Regions from separate parts of the Neobacillus camarae genome, predicted to be linked through region 1. Evidence: predicted binding sites of a transcription regulator. Region 1 holds the regulator's gene; the other holds the start of a gene.
What was found. Region 1 encodes LexA, which represses DNA repair genes until DNA is damaged. Its sites were predicted from a motif close to CGAACATATGTTCG; they were not measured.

Region 1 (7,414 bases):
TAGAGTATCCCGTAAGTTTTTGATATGATGGTAAAAGCATATAACGAAAGGAATGGATGGTCTTTGGAACAACAGGAAACAAAGGAAAAAGCCATTCTAGTTGGCTGCCAAACAGATGATGATGATTTGCGGTTCCGATATTCAATGGATGAGCTGCAATCCTTAACCGATACAGCTAAAGGCAAGACTGTGGCGACGTTGGTTCAAAAACGGGAAAGAATTCACCCTGCCACTTACATTGGAAAGGGAAAAGTGGAGGAACTGCGGGCATTAGTCGAAGAGTTGGAAGCAGATTTAGTGATTTTTAATGATGAGTTATCACCAAGCCAAAAGCGCAATCTAGCCTCAGAAATTGAAGCCCGGATTATTGACCGGACCCAGCTGATTCTTGATATTTTTGCGGTTCGTGCCCGGTCCAAAGAGGGAAAATTACAGGTGGAACTTGCCCAGCTCCAATATTTGCTGCCACGTCTCGCGGGACAAGGTACGGCTTTATCGAGACTCGGAGCGGGAATTGGAACAAGGGGGCCAGGTGAAACCAAATTGGAATCAGACCGCCGCCATATCCGTCGCAGGATTGATGACATCAAAAGCCAGCTGTCGGTCATTGTTCAGCACCGTGAACGCTACCGGGAGCGGCGCAAGAAAAATAAAACCTTCCAAGTGGCAATTGTCGGGTATACCAATGCGGGGAAATCCACCTTGTTTAACCGTCTGTCTGAAGCGGATTCCTATGAGGAAAATCAACTGTTTGCCACACTGGATCCAATGACAAGGAAGTTAATCTTGCCGAGCGGCTTTTTGGCCTTGATTACCGATACCGTTGGTTTCATCCAGGACTTGCCGACTGCTTTGATAGCCGCTTTCCGCTCGACTCTTGAAGAGGTAAGGGAAGCTGATCTGCTCCTCCATGTCGTAGATATGTCGAACCCGGATTATTATCAGCATGAAAAAACCGTTCAAAAGCTCCTAGAAGACTTGGAAGTGAAAGACATTCCGCAATTAACGGTATATAATAAACGGGATATCCAGCATCCTGATTTTGTGCCAACATCTGATACACCGACCGCGTTTATCAGCGCGTTTGACCAAGAGGACCGACAATCCCTAAAGTTAAAGATTGAGCAAGTCATGATGGAAATGATGGAGCCGTATAAAGTGGAGGTCCCTTCAACGGAAGGAAAGCTGCTGTCCCAATTAAAAAACGAGACCATTTTAAGGGAGCTATCGTTTGATGAGGAAAAACAGCTGTACCGTTGCAGGGGATACTCGTTGCAAGACCATCAAATCACGGGAAAACTGCAGAAATTCAAAGCATAGATAGGAGTATATCAACATGTTTCAACAGTTAAAAAATGGGGAAAAGCTTCAGCCTTTGGTAAGAGAAGTGGAACAACAAATCGCTGAAGTACATAAACAAATCGAGGAGAGAATGGAGACCAACCAATTTCGTGTGCTCGAAAGCTTCCAAAAACACAGGGTGAGTGATTCTCATTTTATCCCGTCCACGGGTTATGGTTATGATGATATCGGACGGGATACTCTGGAGCGCGTCTATGCCGACGTATTTGGCGGCGAAGCGGGTCTGGTTAGGCCGCAAATCATATCCGGCACACATGCGATATCGATTGCTTTATTCGGAGTCCTCCGTCCCGGTGATGAACTGCTGTATATTACCGGGAAACCTTACGATACATTGGAAGAGATTGTGGGGATCCGCGGAAGCGGCGTCGGTTCCTTGCGTGAATTCGGGATTTCTTATGACAGCGTTTCTTTGACTGATGAAGGCGGGATTGACTGGGAAGCAGCAGCCCGAAAAATAACCCCAAAAACCAAAATGATCGGGATCCAACGGTCGAAAGGGTATGCGACGAGACCGTCGTTTACGGTTTCGGAAATCGGTGACATGATTAAATTTGTGAAAGAAATCAAGCAGGATGTTGTTGTGTTTGTGGACAACTGTTACGGTGAATTTGTGGAAGAAATCGAGCCGTGTCATGCAGGGGCAGATTTAATGGCAGGATCATTGATTAAGAACCCTGGCGGCGGAATCGCCAAAACGGGCGGCTATATAGTAGGAAAAAAACAATGGGTGGAAGCATGTTCCTATCGGATGACCTCGCCGGGAATCGGGGCGGAAGCAGGGGCCTCCCTTTATAGCCTCCAAGAAATGTACCAAGGATTTTTCCTGGCACCCCATGTAGTGGGCCAGGCATTAAAAGGAGCCGTATTTACAGCGGCGATGCTCGAAAAATTGGGAATGAATTCTTCGCCAAAATGGGACTCCCAACGGACGGACTTAATTCAGTCGGTACAGTTTGACGATCGGGACAAAATGGTGGCTTTTTGCCAGGCCATACAATTTGCATCACCGATTAATTCATATGTCACACCGTATCCAAGCTACATGCCAGGTTACGAAGACGATGTCATTATGGCGGCGGGGACCTTTATCCAGGGCGCAAGTCTGGAACTGACAGCGGACGGGCCGATCCGTCCTCCGTATGTGGCCTATGTTCAAGGCGGATTAACCTACGAACACGTAAAAATCGCCATTTGTCTTGCGCTTGATCATTTAGCGGTAAAAGAATTAATTGCATTCTGATAGGAAAACCTAAAAGAACAGTATAGAAAATACGCTGTTCTTTTTCTTATAAAAAATCGTGTAAGAAAATCTAACATTCAATTGACATCTTTTCTTACAAGAAATATAATAGCAATATGAAATAGGAAAAGGAGGAGAAATTTGGTGAGTGGGAAAGAAATACGTCGTTCTATGCCGCTATTTCCGATCGGTACCGTTATGCAGCTTACGGAGCTGACGGCTAGACAAATCCGATATTATGAGGAACACCAGTTAATTTCTCCGGCAAGGAATCAAGGAAATCGCCGGTTATATAGCCTAAATGATATTGATAGATTATTAGAAATTAAGGACTTAATCGATCAAGGCATTAATATGGCCGGGATTAAGCAAATTTTCCTTGTCAAACAGCAACAACAAGAAAATAACATGGAACAGCAGCAATCGGAAAAAGCTAAACGCGAGCTAACTGATGATCAGTTGCGAAATCTGCTCCGGAATGAATTGCTTCATTCAGGGCGGCACAACCGAGCCAACTTACGGCAAGGCGATTTATCTCGCTTTTTCCATTAATAATAATTTTTAGAAAGCAGGGGAAATAAGATGGCAAAGTACACACGTGAAGATATTCAACGCTTGGCAAGTGAAGAAAATGTAAAATTTATCCGTCTTCAATTCACCGACATCCTGGGAACCATTAAAAACGTGGAGATTCCAATCAGCCAATTAGAAAAAGCGCTCGATAACAAAATGATGTTCGATGGTTCCTCTATCGAAGGATTTGTTCGGATTGAAGAGTCTGACATGTACTTATTTCCAGACTTGGATACATGGGTCGTCTTCCCATGGACAGCTGAAAAAGGAAAAGTGGCCCGTTTAATTTGTGATATCTATAATTCAGATGGCACTCCATTTGATGGGGACCCTCGCAACAACTTAAGAAGAGTATTAAAAGAAATGGAAGAGCTTGGTTTTACCAACTTCAATCTTGGACCGGAACCAGAATTCTTCTTATTCAAATTAGATCAGAATGGCGAACCAACCCTTGAACTGAACGACCAAGGCGGATACTTTGACCTTGCTCCAACTGACCTTGGGGAAAACTGCCGCCGTGACATCGTGCTTGAACTTGAAGAGATGGGCTTTGAAATCGAAGCATCTCACCATGAGGTTGCTCCTGGCCAGCACGAAATTGACTTCAAATATGCCGATGCGCTAACTGCTTGCGACCAAATCCAAACGTTCAAGCTGGTTGTAAAAACGATTGCCCGTAAGCATGGCTTGCATGCAACCTTTATGCCAAAACCATTGTTTGGCGTGAACGGATCTGGAATGCACTGCAACCTGTCTCTATTCAAAGATGGTCAAAATGCATTCTTTGAACCAACTGGTGATCTTCAGTTGAGTGATACTGCTCGTCAATTCATTGCAGGTGTCCTTAAGCATGCACCAAACTTTACAGCAGTTACGAACCCAACTGTAAACTCATATAAGCGTCTGGTTCCTGGATATGAAGCACCTTGTTATGTGGCTTGGTCAGCTAGAAACCGTTCACCATTAATTCGTATCCCAGCATCCCGCGGATTGAGCACTCGTGTTGAAGTGCGCAGTGTTGACCCAGCAGCTAACCCATATCTTGCTATGGCAGTGCTTTTAAAAGCAGGTCTTGATGGAATTAAAAATAAATTAACTCCTCCTGCACCAGTTGACCGTAATATTTATGTGATGAGCAAGGAAGAAAGAATCGAAGAAGGCATCATTGATCTTCCTGCAACATTAGCGGCCGCTTTGGATAGCTTAAAATCTGACGAGGTCATCGTTTCTGGCCTTGGCGAGCATATCTTCGAACACTTTGTGGAAGCTAAAGAAATTGAGTGGGATATGTTCCGCACAGTAGTACACCCTTGGGAACGCGAACAATACATGAGCATGTATTAATCTGAGGAAAGAATTTGATATATCTGCAAGACACCCAGTTTCATGCAACTGGGTGTTTTGTTTTTTCGAAGAAAAATGCCGGCAGTTTTACTGCCAGCATTTTTATGTATATATGATCAATTTCCAGTCTAAAACCAGGCGGCACGTTCACGCTGCAGCCGAAAGGACAATTGACTTTAATGAATTTGTCTATACACTCCAATTACCTTCCCAAGAATGGACACATTTTTTAAAATAATTGGATCCATAGTGGAGTTTTCAGGCTGGAGACGGATATAATCTTTTTCTTTAAAGAACCTTTTGCAAGTCGCTTCATCATCTTCTGTCATCGCAACAACAATATCCCCATTATTAGCCGTCTGCTGCTGCTTTACAATCACATAGTCACCATCCAGAATGCCGGCCTCAATCATACTTTCACCCATAATTTCCAGCATGAAGACTTGTTCATCAGAGGGTACTAGTCTTTCAGGTAATGGAAAATACTCTTCTATATTTTCAATGGCTGTGATAGGCAAACCGGCGGTAACCTTTCCTACCACAGGGACGTTTACCGCTTGGTTCCTAGGAATATGAGCCGCTTCATCCGCTTCTAATATTTCTATGGCTCTTGGCTTGGTAGGGTCGCGCCGGATCAATCCCTTGCTTTCTAATCTAGCAAGATGACCATGTACGGTTGAACTGGAGGCAAGCCCGACTGCTTCCCCGATTTCCCGAACGGAAGGAGGGTATCCCTTACTTTTAACCTCGTCTTTTATAAAATTCAAAATATCCTGCTGCCGCTTTGATATTTTTACCATGATAAATTGCACCTCGCCTGGTTAATGTTGTCTTTATTATAGCATGTTCGTTATTTTTATACAAACATAAGTTCGAATATGTGTTGACAACAAACAAACGTTCGGATTATACTTAAGGTAATAAGTGCGAACGTATATTCTATAAGAGGTGTTTGTGATGAAAAAAATATGGATCCAATACTCATATGCTATCATTCTTCTATTTATCAGCTGTGCTTTTGCCCTTATCTATACCATTCAACACAGTCCGGACACTAATCAAGACCCGTACACGAAGATTACGGTTTCCGAAGGAGATTCGCTTTGGAAGATTTCACAAGCCTATGCAGGTCAGCACTCCATGTCGAATAAAGAATTCGTTAATTGGGTGAAAAAGCACAATAAACAAATCGATGATAACATTTATCCTGGCGAAGAAATTATCATTCCTGTCAACAGCGAAGTTGGAACGGTAACGGAATACGCCGGAGCCGTGGAAGAGTAGGAAGGGAAACGATGAAAGCCATTATCTATTGCCGTGTCAGTACCAATAAAGAAACACAGGAAACTTCATTAAAACGTCAAGAGGAGGAACTGACCCGATTGGCTGCCCAGTATGATTTTGAAGTGGCCGCTGTAATAAAGGAAAAGGCCAGCGGTTATGATTTTGATAGAGATGGTATTCTTGAACTTTTAGAAGAAATCAAAAGTCCCGAGGTACAAGCAGTCCTCATCCAGGATGAAACCAGAATTGGCAGGGGAAATGCCAAAATCGCCATCCTTCATTGTATTATGAAAGAGGGTAAAAGAATTTATAGTATTGCTCACAACGGGGAATTGCAGCTGTCCGAATCTGATTCCATGGTATTGCAAATTGTCAGCATGGTGGAGGAATACCAGCGCAAACTACATAATGTAAAAATCAAGCGCGGCATGAAACGTGCAGTTCAGCAGGGGTATAAGCCTCAAAAAAACTTGAAAAATCTTGGGGAGAATTCCGGCCGCGATAAAATTGTTGTACCAGTAGAGGAAATTGCCAGATTGAGATCCAATGGTCTTACCTTCGCTGAAATCGCCGCCACTTTGAGAGGATTCGGCTACCCGATATCAAAGGCCACTGTCCATAGGAGATATCAAGAATATATTGAAAGCCAAATCGAGTAAACCTTCTGCCTTGTCAGAAGGTGTTTTTTTTAGTAAAATCAGTTCTCATGTAGAACTTAATGAAAGAAGGTGCATGCATGCTATCCAAAGAAAAACTGGCGAGAATCAATGAGTTGGCTAAAAAAGCGAAAACAACAGGCCTATCAGAAGCAGAAGCTAAAGAGCAATCCTCATTAAGAAGCGAATATCTAGCAGTTTTTCGTTCCCATATGTTAGATACGTTAACACATACCACCGTCATCGATCCAGAGGGAAACGATGTAACACCGGAAAAGATAAAACAAAGGAAAAAACAAAACCTACATTAAAGGAATACAAATTTGTATTCCTTTTTACATATCCTGAGACAATTTGAGGGAAATTATCAAACAAACTGACTTTATCGGCCATTTTATGCACAATTAGTTGAATAAATCACCACTGAACTATAATATTAATGTTGTTGGGTTAATTATCCTGTGAAAAAGAGAGGATGTAAGAAATGTTTAACACGATTGATGATTTATCTGTAACCACAATCCGTACATTGGCTATTGATGCGGTTGAGAAAGCGAACTCGGGTCATCCGGGGATGCCAATGGGAGCTGCACCAATGGCATATACATTATGGACAAGGTTTATGAACCATAACCCTAAGAATCCAAAATGGTTCAACCGGGATCGCTTTGTTTTATCCGCAGGACATGGTTCTGCTTTACTATACAGCATGCTGCATTTATCCGGATACAATCTTTCTATTGAAGACCTAAAACAATTCCGTCAATGGGGCAGCAAGACTCCAGGCCATCCTGAGTATAAACACACAGAAGGCGTTGAGGCCACTACAGGTCCACTGGGACAAGGAATTGCCATGGCAGTCGGAATGGCAATGGCTGAACGTCATCTTGCCAGCGTATATAATAAAGACAATTATGAAATTGTAAATCACTTTACATACAGCATTTGCGGC
Region 2 (7,414 bases), on a different contig from region 1:
AATCAAAAATAAGTCTGCTGTGCCATCCGTCACATGAACATTGATGACTTGGTCATCATCTTTGAGATTGATGCCGACTAATGGTTTGGAGTAGCGCTGGGCCTTATATTGGCTTAACTCGGTTTTCTTCACCATACCGTTCTTGGTCACAAACACCAAGAACCCTGGTGCCTCAAAATCGGTAACCGGTATAGCTTGAATGATTTCTTCGTCTCGGTCAATCGGGATTAAATTGGCAATGTGCTGTCCCATGTCCTTCCAGCGAATGTCCGGCAATTCATGGACTGGACAGTATAAATAATTCCCTTTGCTGGTAAACAAGAGCAAAACATCCTTGGTATTCATGTCAAGCTGAGCCTTCAGCCGGTCTGATTCTTTCATGGCTAAATCCTGACCGTTTGATGCGGCATAGGAACGCTGGCTCGTCCGTTTTACGTAACCTTCTTTCGTAACCGTAACGATGACATCCTCACTTGGCACTATGACTTCCAAGTTGATTTTGATTTCTTCAATTTCCGCTTCAATTTTCGAACGGCGTTCATCCGCAAACCGCTTTTTCACATCTTTTAATTCTTTTTTAATCACGGATAACAGTTTCGTCTCACTTTCCAAGATGCTGGTCCATTCAGCAATCTTTTTGGCAAGCTCCTCTGCTTCATTCCTTAATGCCGTGATATCGGTGTTGGTTAAACGATAAAGCTGTAAGGATACGATGGCCTCGGCTTGCGGTTCGGTAAAGCCAAATTTGCTAATCAAGTTATCTTTGGCATCCCGTTTATCTTTCGATGCACGGATCGTGGCGATCACTTCGTCGAGTATCGATAAGGCCTTCATTAAGCCTTCTACAATATGCTGGCGTTCTTTCGCTTTCGCCAAATCGTATTGTGTTCTTCTGGTTACCACATCTTTTTGGTGCCCAATATAGGCATCCAACAGATCGCGGAGGCCCATTTGTTTCGGACGGCGGTTATAAATCGCGACCATATTAAAATTATAGGTTACTTGAAGGTCGCTGTTTTTATATAAATAGTACAGCACCCCTTCTGCGTCGGCGTCTTTTTTCAGTTCCACGACGATGCGCAATCCCGTTCGGTCCGTTTCATCGCGCACCTCAGAAATCCCTTCCACTTTGCGATCAATCCGGAACTCGTCCATTTTTTTCACAAGATTGGCTTTATTGACTTCATACGGAATTTCAGTGACGACAATTTGCTGCTTACCGCCGCGCATATCTTCAATTTCGGCTTTGGCACGAACAATAATCTTGCCTTTACCAGTTTCATAGGCTTTTTTAATGCCATCAATCCCTTGGATAATCCCTCCAGTAGGGAAATCAGGGCCTTTGATAACCGTCATCAGTTCATCTACCGATACATCGGGCCGGTCCATCATCATGATGACCCCATCAATGACTTCAGCCAGGTTATGTGGCGGGATGTCAGTGGCGTAACCGGCGGAAATACCGGTTGAACCGTTAACCAATAAATTCGGGAACATGGCGGGAAGTACGGTTGGCTCTTTTGCCGTGTCATCAAAGTTAGGGATAAAATCAACAGTTTCTTTATCGATATCGCGAAGCAGCTCTGCCGCTATCGCAGACAGACGCGCCTCGGTATAACGCATCGCAGCCGGAGGGTCGCCGTCCATGCTGCCGTTATTCCCATGCATTTCAACAAGAACATTGCGAACCTTCCAGTCCTGGCTCAACCGGACCATCGCTTCATACACGGAGGAATCACCGTGCGGATGGTAGTTACCGATGACGTTACCAACTGTTTTGGCCGCTTTTCTGAACCCCTTTTCATGGGTGTTGCCTTCCACATGCATCGCATAAAGAATCCGGCGCTGAACCGGTTTTAAGCCGTCTCTGGCATCAGGCAGTGCCCGGTCTTGGATAATGTATTTGCTATACCGGCCGAACCGGTCCCCAATTACATCTTCCAAAGGGAGGTCGCGGAATTTTTCAACTGTGCTCATGCTTCATCTCCTCCCTCTGTGACCGTTATATTTTCGTTTTGCAATATTGTATCATCTTCCTCTAGTCCAAACTCAACATTTCCTTCAATCCATTTGCGGCGCGGTTCTACCTTGTCCCCCATAAGGGTGGTAATCCTGCGTTCGGCTCTTGCGCCGTCGTCAATTTTTACCCGTATCAAGGTCCTGGTTTCCGGATCCATTGTGGTTTCCCATAACTGGTCCGCATTCATTTCCCCCAAACCTTTGTAGCGTTGAATGATGTAGCCGCGGCCTACCTTTTTAATCGCACCCTGCAATTCTTCATCCGTCCAAGCATACTCAATGATTTCTTTTTTCCCTGAGCCTTTGCTGACTTTATAAAGCGGCGGCAGGGCGATAAACACTTTCCCTGCCTCGACCAGCGGCTTCATGTACCGGTAAAAGAACGTTAACAACAGAACCTGGATGTGGGCGCCATCCGTATCAGCATCAGTCATGATAATCACTTTATCGTAGTTGATATCGCCAATGTTAAAATCGGAGCCGACACCGCCGCCAATGGCATGAATCATGGTGTTGATTTCTTCGTTCTTATAAATGTCAGCCAGTTTGGCTTTTTCTGTATTGAGGACTTTACCCCGAAGCGGCAAAACAGCCTGGAAGCGGCGGTCCCTGCCCTGTTTGGCTGAACCTCCCGCTGAATCTCCCTCTACCAAGTAAAGCTCGTTTTTTTGCGGATTCCGGGATTGCGCCGGTGTCAGTTTTCCTGAAAGGACCGCTTCTTTGCTTTTTCGTTTTTTACCACTTCTTGCATCCTCTCGTGCTTTTCGGGCTGCTTCACGGGCTTGGTTTGCTTTAATCGCTTTTTTTACAAGCAATGAACTGGTATTCGGGTTTTCCTCCAACAAATAGGACAAATGCTCGGAAACAACAGCGTCAACAGATGATCTCGCCTCGCTTGTTCCCAATTTCCCTTTTGTCTGGCCTTCGAATTGTAAGAGGTCCTCCGGGATCCGGACCGATATAATGGCGGATAAACCTTCGCGTATATCGGCGCCGTCCAGGTTTTTGTCTTTTTCTTTTAACAACCCGGTTTTCCTGGCGTAATCGTTAAAAACCCTTGTCATCGCGGTCCTGGCCCCAATTTCATGGGTACCGCCATCTTTGGTGCGGACATTGTTAACAAAGGATAACATATTCTCAGAATATCCATCGTTAAACTGGAAGGCAAAATCGACCTCAATGCCATTTTGCGTCCCTTCAAAGCTGACAACCGGGTGCAGGGTCTCTTTGTCCTCATTGAGATAGGCTACGAAAGCTTCAATCCCGTTTTCATAGTGATACACTTCATGAAAGTCATTACGCAGGTCCATAATTTCTATTTTCAGGCCTTTTAATAAAAAGGCTGATTCCCTTAACCGCTCACACAGAGTTTCAAAATTGAAGGTGGTGGTGGAGAAAATGGATGCATCCGGCTTAAAGTGGATGGTGGTTCCGGATTGGTTGGTCTTGCCGATTTTTTCAAGCGTGGTAACCGGTTTTCCGCCGTTTTCAAAACGCTGTTCGTAAACGAATCCTTCGCGTTTAATGGTGACAACCAGCCATTCTGACAAAGCGTTGACGACTGACGCACCGACACCATGGAGTCCTCCGCTAGTTTTATAACCGCCCTGTCCAAACTTGCCTCCTGCATGGAGGATGGTTAGGATGACTTCCGGAGTCGGTTTCCCCATTTTATGCATTCCGGTTGGCATGCCCCGGCCTTTATCGGTAACACTGAGCGAATTATCTTTGTGAATTTTAACTACTATGTGATCGCCAAATCCCGCTAGTGCTTCGTCCACCGCGTTATCGACAATTTCATAAACGAGGTGATGAAGCCCTCTGGCATCGGTACTGCCAATGTACATGCCCGGACGCTTTCTGACAGCTTCTAAGCCTTCCAGTACCTGTATGGCGTCTTCGTTATATTCAAAAGCTTGCTGAGATCTTGCCACTAAAATACCCCTTTCATACCCTACAAAAAGAAAACAACCTTCTATTTTGCTAATGTTACTTCTCATTACTATTCTTTAAAAATGCTGATTATCCTTTTAAGCATATCACATTAGAACAAATGTTTGTTACTTAATTTTGCCACAGGTCTTGCGGCGTCTATGCTTTATTTTAGCGATTTATTTTGATTTGGCAAATACGTTCTGAAAAATTTCCTTGTTGCACTCTTTATTTTTAGGGTTTTTTAGGCGAAAATAAAAAGCCGTGAGAGTTTCCCCACAGCTCTTTGCCACTAGGATTATTTGGTTAATGCATGCATGACTTTAATGCAGCGATCCATGATGACAGTATATCCTCTTTCTTTCAAAAATTCATAGGCTTCCTCATTGACCAAACCCTGCTGTGCCCAAAAGACATCCGAATCCACCTCGTCAAATTCCTTCGCCACGTCAAACAACTGTTCGGAACGGCGGAACACATTGACAATATCGATATGCCCTTTAATATCCTTTAACGAAGCAACGGCCTTAACGCCTAACGCTTCATCAATAGTTGGATTAACCGGAATAATCTCATAACCAGCCTTCTGCATTACCTCTGAAACCTGATAGGAAGTGCGTTCCGGATTATTGCTTAACCCCACAACCGCAATCCGTTTCGCTTTTTTTAAAATAGCGCCAATCTCTTCCAAGCTTGGATTTTCCACTACCATCACCTTCACTCCTATTACTTTCATTAGCTATATTTTATCTTTTTTTGGAAAAAAATACATCCAATTTGGCTGGGAAGCGTGTTAATCTATCGTACTGGCATCCTTAAGACGTTAGTGATTAGCGGTTTCAAGCTCGTTCAAGCTTAGGTACAGATAGACAAAATTTTGTATGCGTCTTTGTATTTTCAACGGTAACCAGACCGCCCATGCTTTCAAGAATTTGCCTTAACACATAAAGGCTAAACCTCGTTCCATTGGTACCGTCTAAAATATCAGGGACAAAAATCTGATCGCCTGCCATAGTCTCCGTATTAGCAGCGTTGTAACTTATTTCGGCGGTAATGGTTGGGTCCGTTTCCCCAATAATAATGGCTAATTCATTGGATCCATGTATTAAAAATTGGTCCATAGCAACGGTTAAAACATTCAAGACCGCCTGGCTGAATTCATGTGGATCACCAAAAGCCATATATTGACCGCGATGTACAAAATTCACCATGATTTTGTGGCGGTAAAGGCAAGGAGAGAAAATCGCCAAAGACTCTTCGATGGCATCGGCAACAGAGAAAGCGGATGAAATTTTATTCGGTTTATACAATTTTCCAAAATCATGAATGGTTTGTGATATTTCGTTGATTTGCAACATGCTTTCTGTAATAAAACGGTCAATGTATTGGTCATTTAATTCCCCGAATTCCAGGGCTTCTCTAATATCTTGAATCAATAGTGACAAGTGATTCAATGTCTGCTGCCATTCTTGGCCATAGCTTTCAACCATTAGACCCATTTGGGCAAGACGGGATTGTTGAATGAAAAATGGATCCAATGTCTTATTTTTCACCAAACCTTTTTGTTGACGGTTTTCGTCGGTTTTTTCTGTTTCCATTTGACCTTCCATATGCTCACTTCCTTTTTAAAAAGCCGGAACAGGCGAAAAGGGGAATAAAGAGCCTAATCCCATGTTCCGATTCATTCTGTGCTGCCAACAATAACACGATTTTTTCCGGCTTGCTTGGCCTCATATAGAGCTTGTTCTGCCCGAAAAACCAAGTCTCGCTTTGACATGCCGGAAGAATAGGCGGCAATGCCCATACTGCAGGTCATCCTGCCTATATGATCAAAGGGGAAATTTTCTATTAATATTCGAAGTGATTCCGCCAGCAGTCTGGTGTCATCGATTTCGGTTTCCGGCAACATCAAAGTAAAGCAATCCCCACCCCAGCGGGCAAAAATATCCTTCTCCTCGATCCGCTGTTGCACGATGGTAGAAAAAATCCTCAAAACGTGGTCACCCACTTCATGGCCGAAACGGGTATTTACCCTGTTAAGATTATCCAAATCCATAACGACTAATGAAAAGGACCGGTTATTGATTTTCATCTTTGATATCGCATCATCTAATATCTCATTGAATTTAAATCGTTTAAACGAGTTTGTTAAATGATCCATTGTGGACATTTGTTGCTTTTTAAATGTTTCCATTTCCCGCTTTGTTTCAATTTGATGAACCGATTGCTGGATGGCATATAAAAAACTCTCTAAATAAATTGGCTTTGGGATGACGTGATTGACGACTTGTTTGTCTAACAATGATTGATAAAACTTTTGGCCGTCGTAAGGGCCAGTAATAATAATCGGTATTTGCCCATTTAACTTCCGTACAGTATGAATCATATCCAGCTCGTAAGGTTGATTCTCATTGAGATCAATAATCAAAAGGTCCGGCTGATATTTTTGAAAAAAGTCAATACCTTCTCTCCCGTCCAGTGCAGCATGTATAGTCGAAAAGCGCCTTCCTAAAACACGCAAAATCTTTTCACGAGAAAACATTTCATCTTCAACATACAAAACGCTAATACGGGAATATGATTGATACAGGGCAGATGGATTGCTTATGGCCATGCTTACACCTCACCATCTTTTGTGGTTGATATGATAAAACCGACCGCTATCTTCCTTTTCCGGCCAGTTAAATTTTAAACTGAAACTGATTTATTTAAATTATAGGGGCTGAACCTCTGCCTTTCAACGGATTCGCCAATGGTTTGAAAAATCGCCTCATTTTTGTAAAAAAAAAGACTATATTTCTACCTGAAATCTTAATAATGAGGCACAAAAAAGAAAACCGGTCCAAAGACCGGTTCCATGTACCATTTATTTTTGTGTCACAGTGTTTCCATTCTGCATCTGTAATGCCGCCCACGCGGATTCACCGGCAAATAGTCTTGTCCAGCTGGCAACACCGGCAAGCTTATTCTTATCCACCAAGCTTGCCCGTTTTGCCAGAGAACTTTCATCCTCAATCCATATTTTGTAGACAGCGTTCTCCTCCGGCGCTGTATATTCCGCATAGTTCTGGCCGCTTTCCTCATCATATGCCGGCTGCACCCCTCTTTCTCCAAGCCATTGTTGAACTTGGTCCATCGAGAGGGCTTTGGATGTTATTTTCGTGGTTCCGTCACTGTTAGTTTGTTCTTTCCAAAGCCTGGAATATAGCGGGACGCCTAGAATTAACTTTCCATTGGGAACCTCAGATAATAACTGTTGCAGATTTTTTTCAACCCAAGGCAGACTGGCCACACTCCCGGCCTCAGCTGAGCTTGCGTTGTGTTCGTCATACGCCATCACAATGAGATAGTCGGCAATGTCGGCGAGCTTGGGTCTTTCATAAAAGGATGACCAATTGTTATTTTCGCCTGCCGCGAAATTGATATCCATCGAGACCATGAGTCCCGCTTCGTGCAGGTATGG

Region 2: parE (DNA topoisomerase IV subunit B) is a predicted target of LexA. The motif match lies at 4,066-4,079, and genes of this name have one in related genera.

What each region holds. Positions count from the first base shown of each region.
Region 1 covers NZ_JBUCKX010000001.1:1,000,188-1,007,601, forward strand. The annotation lists gene hflX (GTPase HflX) at 28-1,320, shown strand; gene ACY8D0_RS04815 (methionine gamma-lyase family protein) at 1,337-2,605, shown strand; gene ACY8D0_RS04820 (MerR family transcriptional regulator) at 2,750-3,157, shown strand; gene glnA (type I glutamate--ammonia ligase) at 3,188-4,522, shown strand; gene lexA (transcriptional repressor LexA) at 4,699-5,322, opposite strand; gene yneA (cell division suppressor protein YneA) at 5,480-5,806, shown strand; gene ACY8D0_RS04840 (YneB family resolvase-like protein) at 5,818-6,465, shown strand; gene ACY8D0_RS04845 (DUF896 domain-containing protein) at 6,543-6,773, shown strand; gene tkt (transketolase) at 6,947-7,414, shown strand, end outside.
Region 2 covers NZ_JBUCKX010000005.1:338,910-346,323, forward strand. The annotation lists gene parC (DNA topoisomerase IV subunit A) at 1-1,977, opposite strand, end outside; gene parE (DNA topoisomerase IV subunit B) at 1,974-3,953, opposite strand; gene ACY8D0_RS26505 (CoA-binding protein) at 4,250-4,663, opposite strand; gene ACY8D0_RS26510 (sensor histidine kinase) at 4,791-5,561, opposite strand; gene ACY8D0_RS26515 (GGDEF domain-containing response regulator) at 5,633-6,565, opposite strand; gene ACY8D0_RS26520 (glycosyl hydrolase family 18 protein) at 6,818-7,414, opposite strand, start outside.